3 regions of the Variovorax sp. RA8 genome follow, and region 2 is predicted to be linked to each of the others. Evidence: predicted binding sites of a transcription regulator. Region 2 holds the regulator's gene; each other region holds the start of a gene.
What was found. The regulator sigma-54, encoded in region 2, starts transcription at its own class of promoters, with help from an activator protein. The targets are predictions, from matches to a motif close to TGGCANGNAANCTGCTTT.
Positions count from the first base shown of each region.

Region 1 (5,507 bases), 1.1 Mb from region 2:
CCTTCGCCGGACGGCAGTTCACCTGGGATGCGGAGCAGTACTGTGCAGACATCGTCAAGGCCTCCGATCGGCTGCAGCACATCACCGGCAAGAAGCCGCTGCCGCTGTTCCGGGCCCCGGGCGGCAAGACCTCGCCCAAGCTGCTGGCGGCGGCCAAGGCTTGCGGCTATGAGCACGTGGGCTGGTCGCCGGCCGGCTTCCTGGGCGACGAGCTGCCGAGCGAGAAATTCAGCAACGAAAAGCTGCTGCAACAGGCCCTCGATGGCATTCGACCTGGCGACATCCTCGTCGCGCACTTGGGCATCTGGTCGCGCAAGGATCCATGGGCGCCGGCGGTGCTGGAACCCTTGATCGTCGGGCTCAAGGCCAAAGGCTTCTGCTTCAAGACGCTGCGCCAGCATCCGGCCTATCGTGCCTGGATCGCATCGCATTCCTGAATCGCGTGGTACTGTGCCGATGGACTGGATGACCGACATCTTCGCCAACGTGCAGCAGTGGCTCTTCGAAGCCGCGGTGCAGCCGCTGGTCTACGCCGTCGGCCTCGGCGGCTGGGTCGAGGACGCCTTCGACGGCACGGGCTGGCTGTTGGTCGGGCTGATCCAGATCGGCGTGCTGGTCGCGCTCATCGGGCCGCTGCAGCGATGGCGCCCGGCCGAGCCGGTGGTCGACCGGCCGGCCATCCGCACCGACGTCCTCTATACGCTGATCCATCGGCTGGGCTTGTTTCGCCTGGCCATGTTCTTCGCGGTCGATCCGCTGTTCGACGAGGTGCTGGGCGCGGTGCGTGCGGCGGGGTGGGGCTCCGTCCACCTCGACCAGCTCTGGCCGGGCCTGACCGACATTCCCTGGGTCGCCTTCGCCATCTACCTGGTGGTGCTGGATTTCGTCGAGTACCTCATCCACCGCGGACAGCACCGCTTCAACTGGTGGTGGGCGCTGCATTCGCTGCACCACTCGCAGCGCCAGATGACCATGTGGAGCGACAACCGCAACCACCTGCTCGACGACCTCATCCACGACTCGATCATCGTCGTGGTGGCCCAGCTGATCGGCGTGGCGCCGGGGCAGTTCATCGCCATCGTCGCCTTCACGCAACTCAGCGAGAGCCTGCAGCATGCCAACCTGCGCTGGAGCTTCGGCGCGCTCGGCGAGCGGCTCTGGATCAGCCCGCGCTTTCATCGCGTGCACCACAGCATCGGCATCGGCCACGAATCGAAGGGCCCGCGCACGCTCGGTGGCCAGAACTTCGGCGTGCTGCTGCCGTGGTGGGACATGCTCTTTCGCACCGTCAATTTCGAGGAGCGTTACGACCCGACGGGCGTGCGCGACCAGGTCGAGCCCGATGCGCATGGCCGCCTGCGGGATTACGGCCGCGGCTTCTGGTCGCAGCAGTGGCTGGGCCTGAAGCGCCTGGCCGGCCGCGGCTGAACAAGGGCGCACTGGAGCACCTTCGCCTTCGGCGACGGTGCTGTTCGCCTTCGAAGCGCCACGCGGCTCATGCGAGGGTCACTGAGCCGGCGTTCACGCGCTGGCGTTATCCTCTGCCCCCGATGCGTCTCCTCCTCGACTCCTTCTGGCGATCGGTTGCCTATTGCATGCACCCGCGGGTGATCGTGCTGTCGCTGCTCCCGCTCGGGCTCATGGTGGTGCTGGCGGCGCTGCTCGGTTACTTCTACTGGGACGCCACGGTTGCCTGGACCCGGGGGGCGCTCGAGGCCTGGCCGCTGCTGGCCAGTTTTTGGGGCTGGATCGGTCGGTTGTTCTCCGGCGACGTCACCTCCGTGGTCGCGCCGATGGTGGTGGTGATCGCCGCGACGCCGTTGCTCGTGGTGGTGGCGCTGCTGGTCGTCTCCGGCCTGATGGCGCCGGCGCTGACGCGACTGGTGGCCGAGCGCCGCTTCCCGGCGCTGGAGGAGAAGAAGGGCGCTTCCTTCGTCGGCAGCGTGTTCCGCTCGCTGGGCCTGACGGTGCTGGCGCTGCTCGCGCTGGTGGTTTCGATGCCGCTGTGGCTGATCCCGCCGCTGGTGCTGATCCTGCCGCCGCTGATCTGGGGCTGGCTGACCTACCGCGTGATGAGTTTCGACGCCCTCGCAGAGCATGCGAGCCCCGAGGAGCGTGCAACCCTGCTGCGCGCCCACCGGCTGCCCCTGCTCGGCATCGGCGTGCTGTGCGGCTACCTGGGCGCCGCGCCCAGCATCGTCTGGGCGTCCGGGCTGCTCTTCGTCGCTGCCTTCCTGGTGCTGGCGCCGCTCGCGATCTGGATCTATACGCTGGTGTTCGCGTTTTCCGCGCTCTGGTTCTCGCACTACTGCCTGGATGCGCTGGCCAAGCTGCGGGCGCAGCGTGCGGCAGCGGCCCTTCCCACCACGACGGCCGAGGCGGCGGACGCCCGCGCTGTCGCAACCCAATGGGGTGCTCCATGACCCGTCTCATCGGCCTGCTCGTCGTCGGCGACGAGATCCTCTCGGGCAAGCGCGCCGACAAGCACATGCCCAAACTGATCGAGCTGCTCGCCGCCCGCGGCCTGCAACTGGCCTGGGCCGAATACGTCGGCGATGAGCCGACCCGCATCACGGCTGCGCTGGGCCGCGCCTTCGCCTCGGGCGACATCGTGTTCTCCACCGGCGGCATCGGCGCCACGCCCGACGATCACACGCGCCAGTGCGCGGCCGCGGCGCTGGGCGTGCCGCTGGCCCTGCATCCCGAGGCCGAGGCCCTGATCCGGGAACGCATGCAGGATACGGCGCGCGAGCAGGGCACCATCTACGAGCCGGACCGCCCCGACAACATCCATCGCCTCAACATGGGCGTGTTCCCGCTCGGGGCCAGGATCATCCGCAACCCCTACAACAAGATTCCCGGCTTCAGCGTGGCTGACGTGCATTTCGTCCCCGGCTTCCCCGTCATGGCCTGGCCGATGATCGAGTCGGTGCTCGACGAACGCTACGGCCACCTGTTCGGCCACCACCGCTCGGTCGAGAAGTCGGTGATCGTCTACGGGACCATGGAAGCCACGCTCACGCCGCTGATGGAGGCCGTCGAGCGCGCGCATCCGGGCATCAAGGTCTTCAGCCTGCCCAGCGTCGACCACGCCGAGTACGGCCGTCACATCGAGCTCGGCGTCAAGGGGGACCCCCAGCGCGTCGATGCGGCCTATTCGCAGCTGCGCGAGGGCTTGCACAGTTTTAATGCGCGCCTAGGCCCTGAATTGGTGCGTTGATTTGCCAGGCACCAGTTTGGTTACAACTTGCCTGTTTTTGGGCGCACCGCCGGGGGTTGAATGGCCCTTCATGCCCCCGACAATGGCACAGAAACTGCATCTCGATCCCCGCTGTATTTCCAACCACTACCAATCCTAGGAGAAGCCTGATGGCTAAGACCGTCGCCGATGTACTGAAACTCGTCAAGGAAAACGAGGTCAAGTTCGTCGACTTTCGATTCACCGACACCCGCGGTAAAGAGCAGCACGTGACCGTGCCGGTCTCGCACTTCGACGAGGGCAAGTTCAACGACGGTCACGCCTTCGACGGCTCGTCGATCGCCGGTTGGAAGGGCATCGAGGCCTCGGACATGCTGCTCATGCCCGATCCGAACACGGCCAACATCGACCCCTTCTTCGAAGAGACCACCCTGATCCTGACCTGCGACGTGGTCGACCCCACCGACGGCAAGCCCTATGAGCGCGATCCGCGCTCCCTGGCCAAGCGTGCCGAGGCCTACATGAAGGCTTCCGGCCTGGGCGACACCGCCTTCTTCGGGCCGGAGCCCGAGTTCTTCGTCTTCGACGGCGTGCGCTGGCAGAACGACATGTCCGGCTGCTTCGTCAAGATCGAGTCCGAAGAGGCCTCGTGGAACACCGGCAAGGAGTTCGAGCACGGCAACACGGGCCACCGCCCGGCGGTCAAGGGCGGCTACTTCCCCGTCCCGCCGGTCGACAGCTTCCAGGACATGCGCTCCGAAATGTGCCTGGTGCTCGAGTCGCTGGGCATCCCGGTCGAAGTGCATCACCACGAAGTGGCGAACGCCGGCCAGATGGAGCTCGGCACCAAGTTCAGCACGCTGATCCAGCGCGCCGACTGGGTCCAGCTGCAGAAGTACGTGATCCACAACGTGGCCCACGCCTATGGCAAGACCGCGACCTTCATGCCCAAGCCCATCGTCGGCGACAACGGCTCCGGCATGCATGTGCACCAGTCGGTCTGGAAGGACGGCAAGAACCTGTTTGCCGGCGACGGCTACGCGGGCCTGAGCGACTTCGCGCTGCACTACATCGGCGGCATCATCAAGCATGCCCGCGCGCTGAACGCCATCACCAACCCTGGCACCAACAGCTACAAGCGCCTGGTGCCCGGCTTCGAAGCCCCGGTCAAGCTGGCCTACTCGGCCAAGAACCGCTCGGCTTCCATCCGCATCCCCTTCGTGGCCAACCCGAAGGGCCGCCGCGTCGAGGCGCGCTTCCCCGATCCGATGATGAACCCCTACCTCGGCTTCGCCGCCATGCTGATGGCCGGCCTGGACGGCGTCGAGAACAAGATCCATCCGGGCGAGGCCGCCAGCAAGGACCTCTACCACCTGCCCCCGGAAGAAGACGCGCTGATCCCGACCGTTTGCCACAGCCTCGACCAGGCGCTCGACTACCTCGACAAGGACCGTGCGTTCCTGACCAAGGGCGGCGTGTTCACCGATGCCTACATCGACGCCTATATCGACCTCAAGATGCAGGAAGTCACGCGCTTCCGCATGGCCACGCACCCGGTCGAGTTCGACATGTACTACTCCCTGTAAGGGCATCGCCCCTCCCGGGCGCCTTTCGGTGAAATAAAGGACGGCTTGCCGTCCTTTTTTCTTGGGGCGATGGCCCCCCGTGGCGGCGCCATCGAATTGCATGAAAATGCCATCCGGTTGCCCACTTTTCATACGATGATCATGAAGACTTCTTTCGTTTACCTGCTGGCCGCCATGGCAGCGGCCGGCGTTCACATGCAGGCCCAGGCGCAGCAGGAACGCGTCTGGCGCTGCGGCAACGAATACACCAACAACGCAGCCATGGCCCAGCAACGCGGCTGCAAGGTCATGGAAGGCGGCAACGTGACCGTGGTGCAGGGAAGCCGGCCGGTCGCTGCGGCCGCCCCCAGCAGCGGTGGCGCCGTGCGGGCCCCTGCCGGCAGCCCGCGTGTCGAAAGCGTCGACCAGCGCGCCCGCGACGGCGAAGCCCGCTCGGTGCTGGAGTCCGAGCTCAAGAAGGCCGAGGAGCGCCAGGCCCAGCTGCTCAGGGAATACAACAACGGCGAGCCCGAGAAGCAGGGCAGCGAGTCCCGCAACTACCAGAAGTACCTCGACCGCGTGGCCGAGATGAAGGCCGAGATCGCCCGTAACGAGAGCGACATCGCCGGCATCCGCCGGGAAATCGGCCGGCTGCCGGCCACGCGCTGATGGCCTTCGGCAAGTCCGCTGCCGCCGCCAAGCGCTTCCAGGCTTTCGACCTCCTTTCCACGCTGATCGCGGTG
Region 1 covers NZ_LR594662.1:4,767,698-4,773,204, reverse strand. Annotated here, with positions in the region: gene E5P3_RS22460 (polysaccharide deacetylase family protein) at 1-437, shown strand, start outside; gene E5P3_RS22455 (sterol desaturase family protein) at 457-1,428, shown strand; gene E5P3_RS22450 (EI24 domain-containing protein) at 1,551-2,423, shown strand; gene E5P3_RS22445 (competence/damage-inducible protein A) at 2,420-3,220, shown strand; gene glnA (type I glutamate--ammonia ligase) at 3,370-4,785, shown strand; gene E5P3_RS22435 (hypothetical protein) at 4,927-5,433, shown strand; gene glnL (nitrogen regulation protein NR(II)) at 5,433-5,507, shown strand, end outside.
Region 1: a site for sigma-54 is predicted at 3,304-3,321, ahead of glnA (type I glutamate--ammonia ligase). Genes of this name have one in related genera too.

Region 2 (5,507 bases):
GGCGAGCGCCGCCGCGTCGAAATCGCGCGCGCGCTGGCCACCCAGCCGCGCTTCATCCTGCTGGACGAGCCCTTCGCCGGCATCGATCCGATCGCGGTGATCGAGATCCAGCGGATCATCAACTTCCTGAAGGAGCGCGGCATCGGCGTTCTCATCACGGACCACAACGTGCGTGAGACGCTGGGCATCTGCGATCACGCCTTCATCATCAGCGACGGGCATGTGCTGGCACAAGGCACGCCATCGGAGATCGTCGACAACGCCGAGGTGCGGCGCGTCTACCTCGGCGAGCACTTCCGGATGTAAGGGCTTGTCATTCAATGAAGCAAGGGCTCTCGCTGCGCGTCTCGCAGCACCTCGCGCTGACGCCGCAATTGCAGCAGTCGATCCGGCTGCTGCAGCTGTCGACGCTCGAGTTGAGCCAGGAAGTCGAGCAGATGCTCGACGAGAACCCTTTCCTGGAGCGCACGGCCGACGAGGCGCCGCGCGAAGAGTTCGGGCTCGACTCGGCCGACGCGCCGGTGCGCGACGATGACCGCCAGGTCGACAGCGAGTCCGAGTTCGTCGCGACCCCCGCTGCGGCGTCCGCCGACAGTGCGCCGGCCTCCCCCGCCGACAGCGAGACAGCCGCGGCCGCCGAAGGCCCGGAGAGCGAGCCCGACTGGGAAGGCGACGGCACGGTCGACCTCGCGCCGGACGACAGCGAATGGGGCGGCGACGCGCCCGCGCGCAACAGCGGCACCGGCGACAACGAGCGCCCCGATGCGACCGAACTCGCCAGCAGCCAGGAGTCGCTGCAGTCCTTCCTGCATCGCCAGGCACTGAGCCTGCGCCTGGAGGAGAACGACCGCGCCGCGCTGCGCTTCCTGATCGAGTCGCTCAACGACGACGGCTACCTCGAGGACTCGCTGCCGGCCCTGGCCTCCGGCCTGGCCGGCGACGACAACGAACAGTTCGACGAGCTGGTGCACCACTTCCAGGTCGCGCTCGGCCTGCTGCAGAACCTGGAGCCGGTCGGCGTCGGTGCCCGCAGCCTGGCCGAGTGCCTCGCCATCCAGCTGCGCGCGCAGCAGGAAGAGGACGACACCGAGGACGAGAAGCAGGTGCGCCGGACCGCGATCGCAATCTGCAAGCAGCCGATGGAGCTGCTCGCCAAGCGCGACTTCAAGCGCCTGGCCACGCTCACCCGCAGCAACGAGGAGGAAGTGCGCGCCGCCCTGCAGCTTATCGCGCGGCTGGAGCCCAAGCCCGGACGCCGCTTCGCCAACGTCGAGCGCAACATCGTCATCCCCGACGTGATCGTCACGCGCGTGGGCCACGGCACCAGCGCCAGGTTCCGCGTCATGCTCAACCCCGAGGTGATGCCGCGGCTGCGCGTGCACGACATCTACGCCGGCGCGCTGAAGGCGCACAAGGGTGAGGGCAGCCAGGCGCTGTCGCAGCGGCTGCAGGAGGCGCGCTGGTTCATCAAGAACATCCAGCAGCGCTTCGACACCATCCTGCGCGTGTCGAACGCGATCGTGGAGCGGCAGAAGAACTACTTCGTCCACGGCGAGCTCGCCATGCGCCCGCTGGTGCTGCGCGAGATCGCCGACGAGCTGGGCCTGCACGAATCCACCATCAGCCGCGTGACCACTGCCAAGTACATGTCCACGCCCTACGGCACGGTCGAGCTCAAGTACTTCTTCGGCTCGGCGCTGGGCACCGAGACCGGCGGCAACGCCTCCAGCACCGCGGTGCGCGCCCTGATCAAGCAGTTCGTGAGCGCCGAGGACGTGAAGAAGCCGCTGTCGGACAGCCAGGTTTCCGAGATGCTCAAGGAGCAGGGCATCGAGTGCGCGCGCCGCACGGTGGCCAAGTACCGCGAGGCGCTGCGCATCGCGCCTGCCAACCTGCGCAAGGCCTTGTAGCGATGCGCGCGCGCCGGAGCCGCTGGCCGCAGTGGGTGCGCCTGGGCTTGGCATTGGGGGCGCTACTCTTCCTGGCCAGCGGCTGTGCCGTGCTGCCTGCCGAGTTCGAGCGCACGCCCTCCAGGGCGGTGCCGCTGTCTCCTGACACTGCGCTGGGCCGCATCGCGAAAAGCTCGCAGCCCGACCCCGACCTGAGCGGCTTCCGCCTGATGCCCGGCGGCGATTTCGCGCTCGACACCCGGCTCGAGCTGGCGCGCCGGGCCCAGCGCACGCTGGACGTGCAGTACTACCAGATCCACAACGACGAGACCGGCCGCTACCTGCTGCGCACGCTGCGCGACGCCGCCCTGCGCGGCGTGCGCGTGCGCCTGCTGATGGACGATCTCTACACCTCGGGCGAGGACGATCTGCTGCTGGCGCTGGCCGCCACGCCCAACCTGGAGCTGCGCCTGTTCAATCCCTTCCCGGCCGGGCGCGGCAGCATGCTCGGGCGCTTCTCCGCGTCACTGTTCGACTTCAGCCGCGTGAACCGGCGCATGCACAACAAGCTCTTCATCGCCGACGGCGCGATGGCGGTGGCCGGCGGGCGCAACATCGGCAACGAGTACTTCACGCAGACGGCGGGCGCCAATTTCATCGACCTCGACACCTTCGTCGCCGGGGCGCTCATCCCGCGGCTGGCCAGCCTGTTCGACCAATACTGGAACAGCGAGTACGTGCGCCCCATTGAGACCGTGGTGGCATCCTCCGTGCCGCGCGAGGAACGCCAGCGCCGCTTCGAGGCGCTGAGCGGTCCGCAGACCACGCCACCCCCGCGCCCGCCCGCACCCAACGACGTGCTGGGCTACAGCCCCCTCGTGGAGGACATCAAGGCCGGCAGGCTGGACCTGATCTGGACCCGGGCAGAGGCCTACGCCGATTCGCCCGACCGGGTGATCGGCAGGCAGGTGACCTATGGCGGCATCCCGCTGCTGGACGTCGACAGCGTGCGCTACAACGTGATCGAGCAGATCCGCCGTGGGCGCTCCGACGTGACCATCGTCTCGCCCTACCTGATCCCCGGCAAGGGCGGGCTGGAGGCGATGCGCGAGGTGCGCCGGCGCGGCATGAAGATCAGCGTGGTCACCAACTCGCTGGCCGCCACCGACGAGCCGGTGGTGCACACCGGCTACCGCCGTTACCGCGAAGACATGCTCAGGCTCGGCGCCGAGATCTACGAACTCAGCTCCCAGCGCACCCGGCGCAGCGTGCGCCTCGGCCTCTTCGGCACGCAGATCGGGCGCCTGCATGCCAAGTCGGCGGTGATCGACGGACGCACGCTGTTCGTCGGCTCGATGAACTTCGATCCGCGCTCCGACATGCACAACACCGAGATCGGGCTGATCATCTTCAGCCCCCAGATGGCGCAGCAGGTGCTCAAGCTGATCGAGGTGCTCAAGCAGCAGGGCGCCTACAAGGTGCGCTTCGCGCCGGGCACCGAGCGCATCGAATGGGTCAGCGAGGAGGCCGGCGTCGAGCAGGTGCTGACCAGCGAGCCCGACTCCACCCTCTGGGACCGCGTGATGCTGGAGATCCTGGCGCCGCTGGCGCCGGAGAGTTTGCTGTAGAGAAGGCCGAGGTGGCCACAACCTGTGACCAGTTCGGGAAGTTCCGCTTTCCAACCAGCCGGCTTCGGACTCAGCCCGGCCCGCCCGTGATGTTCACCGCCTCCACCTGCACCAGCAGCCGCACCTTGTCCTCGAACCCGAAGGGGATGCCCCAGGTGATGCCCCAGCTGCTGCGCTCCACCGTCGTCTCGAAGTCGCCGCCGCAGACCTGGCGCTTGATGAGCGGGCTCAGGTAGCAGCCGAAGCGGTTGGCCTTGAGCTTGACCGGCCGGGTCTGGCCCATCATCGTGAGCGAGCCGTCGACCTCGGTCACCTTGTCGCCGCTGAAGTCGATCTTCTCGGCCACGAAACGGGCCACCGGAAACTCGGCGACGTTGAAGAAATCCTTGCTCAGCACATGGCGGTTGAGCAGGTCGACGCCGGTGTTGATGGAGCCGATGTCCATCGTGATGTCGATCTTGCCGCCCTTGCCCGTGCCGTCGATCTTGATGGTGCCGTCCTTCGTGCTGAAGCGGCCGCGGTTGGTGGTGGTGCCGTAGTGGCCCATCTCGTACATCACGAAGGTGTGCGTGGGGTCGACCACATAGCTCGCGCCCTTGACCGGTCCGCCGGCGGGCTGCGCGGCCATTTCCGGCGCGGTCTGCGCGGCGGCCAGGGAGGCGGCAGCCAGCAGTGCGGCGGCAACAACGGACTTGATCATCTTCATGGCGGGCTTGGGCGTGGCGGTGGATGCGTGCATGGCAAAGTCAGAGTGGACGCAGGCCTGTCAGGACGAGCTTAAAGCGCACCTGCACTTCGTCGCCGATCATCGCGGTGTCAGCCCATTCGCCCTCGCCGACCTTGAAGGCGAGGCGCTGGATCGTAAAGCTTCCGGCGGCGGTGGAGCGATCCGCGGACTGGGTGATCGTTACCGGCACCACGAGTTCCTGCGTCTGGCCCTTGATGGTCAACCGGCCCGCGATCTCGAAGCGGCCGCCGCCCAGGCCCCTGATCGCGCTGGACTGGAAGGTGGCCTTGGGAAAGCGCGCCGTGTCGAACCAGGGCGCCTTGGGCAGTTCGGCATCGCTCTGCGGGACGCCCAGCGTGGCGCTCGCCATGTCGACCTGCAGCGCCACGGTGCCGCCCTCGGGCTTCTTCGGGTCGAAGGCAACCTGGGCATCGAACTTCCGGAACCGGCCCTCGACCGGCACGCCCATCTGCTTGCTGACGAAGCCGATCTGGCTGTAGCCCGGCGCGAGCTGGGCCATGGGCTCGGCGCCAGCCACGGCGGCGGCCGAAGCAACGAGGATCAGCGCGGCTGCACACAGGGCGCGCCACGCGGGGCGAAGAAGGCTCATCGGGCGTGTCCCTGGTGCGAGAACGGCCACATGCGATCCAGCAGGCCGTCGTGGTCGATGAAGTGATGCTTGAGCGCTGCCGCCGCATGCAGCAGCACCACGGCCCCCAGCGCGAAGGCGCTGCCCTGGTGCAGCGGCTTCAGCACCGCCTCGGCGAAGGCCTTGTCCACCGGCACGAAGTCCGGCAGCGGCACCAGGCCCAGCCAGACGACGGGAAAGCCGAGCGCCGAGCTGTAGGCCCATCCGGCCAGCGGCACGGCGAAGAGCAGCAGGTAGAGCAGCAGGTGCGTGCCGCGGTGCGCCACCAGCTGCCAGCCCGGCATGGCCGCCGCAATGCAGGCCGGCAGCGGCGGCGGCGGGTGCGACAAGCGCCAAAGCAGCCGCAGCGCCGTCAGCCCCAGGATGGCGATGCCGGCCCACTTGTGCCAGTTGAAGAGCTTGAGCCGCAGCGGCGAGAAGGGCAGGCCGCCCATGTAGAGGCCGACGCTGAAGGAGGTGACGATCATCAGCGCGAGCAGCCAGTGCAGCGTCATCGCGACCGCGCCGTAGCGGCGGGCGGGGACGCGGTGGGCGGTTGCAGCCTGGGGTTTCAACGGCTCGGCGGGCATGGGCGGAGCATAAGGCCACGGGCGCCCTGCACCGGCCCGCTACGG
Region 2 covers NZ_LR594662.1:5,875,177-5,880,683, forward strand. Annotated here, with positions in the region: gene lptB (LPS export ABC transporter ATP-binding protein) at 1-306, shown strand, start outside; gene E5P3_RS27990 (RNA polymerase factor sigma-54) at 321-1,910, shown strand; gene E5P3_RS27995 (phospholipase D family protein) at 1,913-3,517, shown strand; gene E5P3_RS28000 (YceI family protein) at 3,588-4,217, opposite strand; gene E5P3_RS28005 (YceI family protein) at 4,264-4,854, opposite strand; gene E5P3_RS28010 (cytochrome b) at 4,851-5,462, opposite strand.

Region 3 (5,507 bases), 5.4 Mb from region 2:
GCGGCACCGCCGTGCCACGGCGCCATCGGATCGCCCAGGATGTATTTCGCGACCACGCCGGCCTCCAGCACGCGGGTGGTGCCGTTCATGCGGCCCACGGTGCCCGTGGGCTCGAGCGTGTAGCAGGCATCGACCTGCCCTGCCACCAGCGCGGCCACGTGCTGGCCGATCGGCAGTTCGGAGACCGCGGCGCCGGTGGCGCCGGCGCGCTCCAGCATCGTCTTGCACAGGGTCACGTTCTGGATGCCCGGGCCCGAGGCCACCTTCTTGCCCTTGAGCTCGGCCATGCTCTTGACCGGGCTGTCCTTGGCGACGATGAACTCGTCGAGCACGTACCTGGCGTTGCTCGGGTTGGTGCAGAAGATCTTGAAGAGCCCCGGCTGCGCGATCTCGCCGATCGCCAGGTTGGCGGAGCCGGTGCCGTTGGAGCTGCCGTCGGAGCGGCCCGCGAGCATGGCCTCCATCACCTGCTGCGCGCCGGCGAACTTGAGCGGCTCCACATCGAGCCCGGCCTCCTTGAAGTAGCCGCGGTCGACCGCCGCGAAGAAGGGCAGGCCGGCCGCCACGGGCCAGAAGCCGATGCGGATCTTGGGCGCGGCCTGGGCGAGCACGGCCGGCGCGGCCAGCGCCGCGATGCCTGCTGCGCCGGCTTGCAGCACGCGTCGGCGCGAAGTACCGGGGATCTGTCGGGATGCGCTCATGGGGAACTCCTTGTCAAGCTTGGCGGGATTCGATGTAGCGGCGCCAGCCGCCCAGATGCGTGATGTCCTCGGCGCCCTCGAGCGCCAGCCCTTCGCACAGGAAGCCCTGCACGCTGCTGCCGTCGGCCAGCGCGAGCGTGCCGATGCCCAGCGGCGCGGGGATCAGCGCGACGAAGCTGCCGTAGTGCGCGAGCGGCATCTGCCACACCTCGACGGCGATTGCCGCGCCCTGTCCCGGCGCCACGCGCACCAGGCCGGGCTTGGGCGGCACCGTGCCGGGCAGCGCATAGAGCCGGTACTGCGGCGCGGTCGAGGTCTGCGCCACCAGCGTGGCGCCGCGCTCGGTGAGCTGGGCGTTCAGGGGCATGCCCGAGAGATGGGCGCCGACGACCGCGAGCTTCACCAGGGGCTCCGGCGGCGCCATCGGCAGCGCCTCGGGCGCAGGCAGCGGCCGGCTGGTGGCGCCTTGCGCCAGGCCCGTGGCGTGATGGAAGCGCTGCCCCAGTTCCGCCAGTTGCAGGTCGCTGCCGCAGGGCCCGATCAGGGTGATGCCGAAGGGCAGTCCGTCGTCGCGCAGGTTCGCAGGCACCGAGAGCGCCGCGTAGTCGAGCAGGTTGACGAAGTTGGTGTATTCGCCGAGGTTGCGGTTGAGCACGACCGGCGCCGCGCGCATCGCCTCGATGGTGTAGTGGGCGGGCGCGGTGGGCACGAGGAGCAGGTCGATGTCTTCCCACATCGCGGCTGCGCGCTGACCCAGCGCTTGCAGCCGCGTGCGGGCGTCGACGAAATCGGCCGCGCTGTAGCGCCGGCCGGCGGCCAGGATGCCGCGCACCGGCTCGACGACCTGGTCCTCGTTGACGTCGAAGAAACTGCGCACGGCGGCATAGCGCTCGGCCACCAGCGCGCTGTCGTAGAGCAGCGCGGCGGCATCGGCCAGCGGCGCGTAGTCGATGGCGACGGGCGTGCCGCCCAGCGCTTGCATCTGCGCGAGCGCGCGCTCGAAGGCGGCGGCCGACAGCGTGTCGCCGAAGAAGCGCGGCGCGCGCGGCACGCCGAAGCGAAAGCGCGCAGGCAGCGGCTGCGTGGCGAGCGCGAGCCGGCGCGCGTAGGGGTCTTCGGCGTCGAAGCCCATCGCCGCCTGCAGCACGCGCACCGCCAGGCCCACGGTCGGCGCGAAGATCGACACGCAATCCACGCTCTGCGCCGCCGGCACCACGCCGCGCGCGCTGATCAGGCCGCGCGAGGGCTTGAGGCCGACGATGTTGTTGAGCCCGGCCGGCACCCGCCCCGACCCCGCGGTGTCCGTCCCCAGGGCGAAGTCCACCTCGCCGGCCGCGACCGCACAGGCAGAGCCCGAGCTCGACCCGCCGCTCACATAGCGCGCGTCGAAGCTGTTGGGCACCGCCCCGTAGGGCGAGCGCGTGCCGTTGAGGCCGCAGGCGAACTGGTCGAGGTTGGTCTTGCCGGCCAGGCTTGCACCGGCATCGAGCAGCCGCTGCACCACATGCGCGTGGGCCGCCGGCGTGCGCGCGAAAGCGGGGCAGGCGGCGGTGGTGGGCACGCCGGCGACATCGATGTTGTCCTTCGCCGCGAAGCGCAGCCCGGCGAGCGGGCCATGCGCCGCGCCGGGCAGCGGCGGATCGATCCGCGCGATCCAGGCCTGCGCGGCTGCCGCTCCCCCAGCTTGCTCCGGCGTCCCGCTGCGACGAGAGGCTGTTTCATGCACCATCATCAAGCATCCTGTCTTGTGTACAAGACGAGACGCAAGGTGCGTGCCAATGGCTCACTGGATGCGGGATGCCCCGACGGATGTGTACCGCGCCGACGGGTGAGGTACACCCATGACCGCGTCCGGCGAACAATCAGGGCACGTCGAGCTTCTCGATCAGCTCGGGGCCGCAAGAATCAAATGGAAAGAAAGTGATGCACCACGGGCTTCTGGGGCCCGATGTGGAAACGGGCGGCTTCGTTCTGCAGTTCGGCATCGGCATGCGATACGCGGTGGTGCTGGCGCAGGTGCTCGGCCCAGGATTCGACGAGGAACCACTCCATGACGCGCTCCGGGTCGGTGGTGTCCTCGGTCACGCCCCAGGCGTATGCGCCGTCGCGGCGGCGCTCCAGCGACAGCCGCCTCATCGCGTCGAGAAACGCCGGGCGGTCTTCCTTGCGGATGCGGTATTCGACCTGCACCATCACCGGGCCGCGGTCGTGCGCGATGGGCTCGGCCACCAGCGGCTCGGGCCAATGGTTCGAGGGCTGCAGGTCCGACTCGCCGGTGGGCAGGCGGGCGCGGTGGAACAACAAGGCAGCGGTCACCAGACCGACGGCACCCGCCACCAGCGCGTAGGGCACGCCGACTTCCTGCGCGGCCAGGCCCCAGCCCAGGCTACCGGCCGCCATTGCGCCGTTGAACACGGTCAGGTACACCGCCAGCCCTCGGCCGCGTACCCAGTTCGGCAAGATGGCCTGCGCCACGCCGTTGAGTGTGGTCAGCGCAATGATCCAGCCCAGGCCCAGCAGCAACAGCAGCAGCACGGCCAGCCACTTGGGCGGCCCGAACACCAGCACGACCATCACGCCGGCAGTGATCAACGAGGCCAGCAGGACGAGCCCGTCTGCGTCGAGGCGTGCGCGCAGCCGTGGCATGACCAACGCACCGACGATGGCGCCCGCGCCCACGGCGCCGAGCAGGATGCCGTAGAAGCCGGCACTGCCGCCGAGCATCTGGCGCGCCACCAGTGGCAGCAAAGCCCACACCGCACTGGCGAACACGAAGAACACGGCCGCGCGCAGCAGCACACGGTGCAGCTCCTTGCTGGCACGCGTGTAGCGCAGGCCGGCGCGGAAGGCACCCAGGAAGTTCTCCGACAGGCCGCTGTCCACCGCGGCGGGGCGCTTCCACCAGATCAGCGCCGCGACCACGAACACGTAGCTGAGCACGTCGACGCCATAGGTCACGGCGGCGCCGAAGCTCGCGAGGATCAGGCCGCCCGCGGCCGGCCCGATGGAGCGCGCGATGTTGATGCCCAGCGAGTTCAGCGCCACCGCGCTCTTCAGGTCGCTGCGCGGCACCAGCTCCGGCACGATCGATTGCCAGGTTGGCCCCATCAGCGCCGCGCCTATGCCACCGGCGAAGGTCAGCGCGACCAGGTATTCGACCGTGAGCGCGCCGGTGTGCGAGAGCACCAGCAGCGTGCCGCTCACGGCCGCCAGCACCAGCTGCACGAAGATCAGGAAGCGCCGCCGGTCGAGGATGTCGGAGAGCACCCCGGCCGGGATCGCGAGCAGGAAGATCGGCAGTGTGGCCGCGGTCTGGATCAGCGCCACCGCCGTGGGGCTGGCCGAGAGGTCGGTCACCAGCCACGAGCTCGCCACGTCGCGCATGAAGCTGCCGATGTTGCCGAGCACGGTGGCGGTCCACAGCACGGCGAAGACCGGCTGGCGCAGCGGGGCGAAGCTGCCGCTCGGCCTCGCGGCCTTGGCGGCATCGGCGAGATCAGCCATTCGCGCGCTCCTTCAGGTCGTACCAGGCCACCAGCAGGAAGCCGCCAACCAGGCCCAGGTGCTCGAAGAACGAATTGGCGGCCATGAAGCGCTCGGGCTGCGGCATTTCCCAGAACCGCAGCGCGACGAAGGTCGCGAGCAGCGTGAAGCCGCCCAGCGCGAGCGCGCCGAGCCAGCGCAGGAAGCCCGTGAGGATGAGCGCCGAGGCGCCGAGCTCGAGCACGATGACAGCGATCGCGAGCGGCGCCGCGGGCGACAGGCCGAAGTGCTTCATCTCCCCGACAGCGGCGCTGAAATCGACGGCCTTGTTGAAGCCGCCTTGCAGGTAGGCCGCACACAGCAGCAGCAAGGCGATCCATCGCAGCGCGGGGGTGGGTTGCCAGCGTCTCGTCATCACACCGCCCAGCAGGCGCAGCCCAGCGCGCCCCAGAAGCTCTTGAGATCCGCGATCGGCAGCTTGCTGCTCCAGGCCGTCGCGTGCTGGTGGCCGTGCACTTTGCAGTTGTTGGCGCAGGCGCAGGACATGGCCGCGTGACGCAGGGCCTTCTGCAGCGGTGCGCCCTCGGCGTCGCCCCAGCCGGCATAGCCGCCGAAGCTGCGCACCGGCGACCAGTCGGGCATGGCCGGCGGCGGTGCGCCCTCGTCATGCGACTGAAACGGGCCCGCGGCGTACACCACCTTGCCGCCGACCATGGTCAGAAGCGCCGTGGTGTCGGCAATCTCCGATTCGGGGCAGGCGAAGAAGTCCCGGTCGGGCACCACCAGGTCGGCGAGCATGCCGGCCTCGATGCGGCCCTTCTTGCCGACCTCGTTCGAGAACCAGGTCACGTTCTCGGTCCACATGCGAAGCGCGGCCTCGCGGTCCAGGCAGTTGCGCTGCGGGTAGAGCTGCATGCCGCCGACGGTCTTGCCGGTGACCAGCCAGGAGAGCGACACCCACGGGTTGTACGAGGCCACGCGCGTAGCGTCGGTGCCCGCGGACACCTTCACGCCCTTCTCGAGCATGCGCTTGACCGGTGGCGTAGCCTCGGCCGCGCCTGCGCCGTAGCGTTCCACGAAATACTCGCCCTGGTAAGCCATGCGGTGCTGCACCGCAATGCCGCCGCCCAGCGCGGCGATGCGGTCGATCGACTTCTCCGAAATGGTCTCGCAATGATCGAAGAACCAGTTCAGCCCAGCGAGCGGGGTGTCGCGGTCCACCTTCTCGAACACGTCGAGCGCGCGGTCGATGGTCTCGTCGTAGGTGGCATGCAAGCGCCACGGCCACTTGTTCTGCACCAGCACGCGCACCACCTCCTCGAG
Region 3 covers NZ_LR594662.1:436,337-441,843, reverse strand. Annotated here, with positions in the region: gene E5P3_RS02040 (ABC transporter substrate-binding protein) at 1-701, opposite strand, end outside; gene atzF (allophanate hydrolase) at 715-2,433, opposite strand; gene E5P3_RS02030 (MFS transporter) at 2,607-4,205, opposite strand; gene E5P3_RS02025 (DoxX family protein) at 4,198-4,599, opposite strand; gene E5P3_RS02020 (amidohydrolase) at 4,599-5,507, opposite strand, start outside.
Region 3: a site for sigma-54 is predicted at 2,462-2,479, ahead of atzF (allophanate hydrolase). Genes of this name have one in related genera too.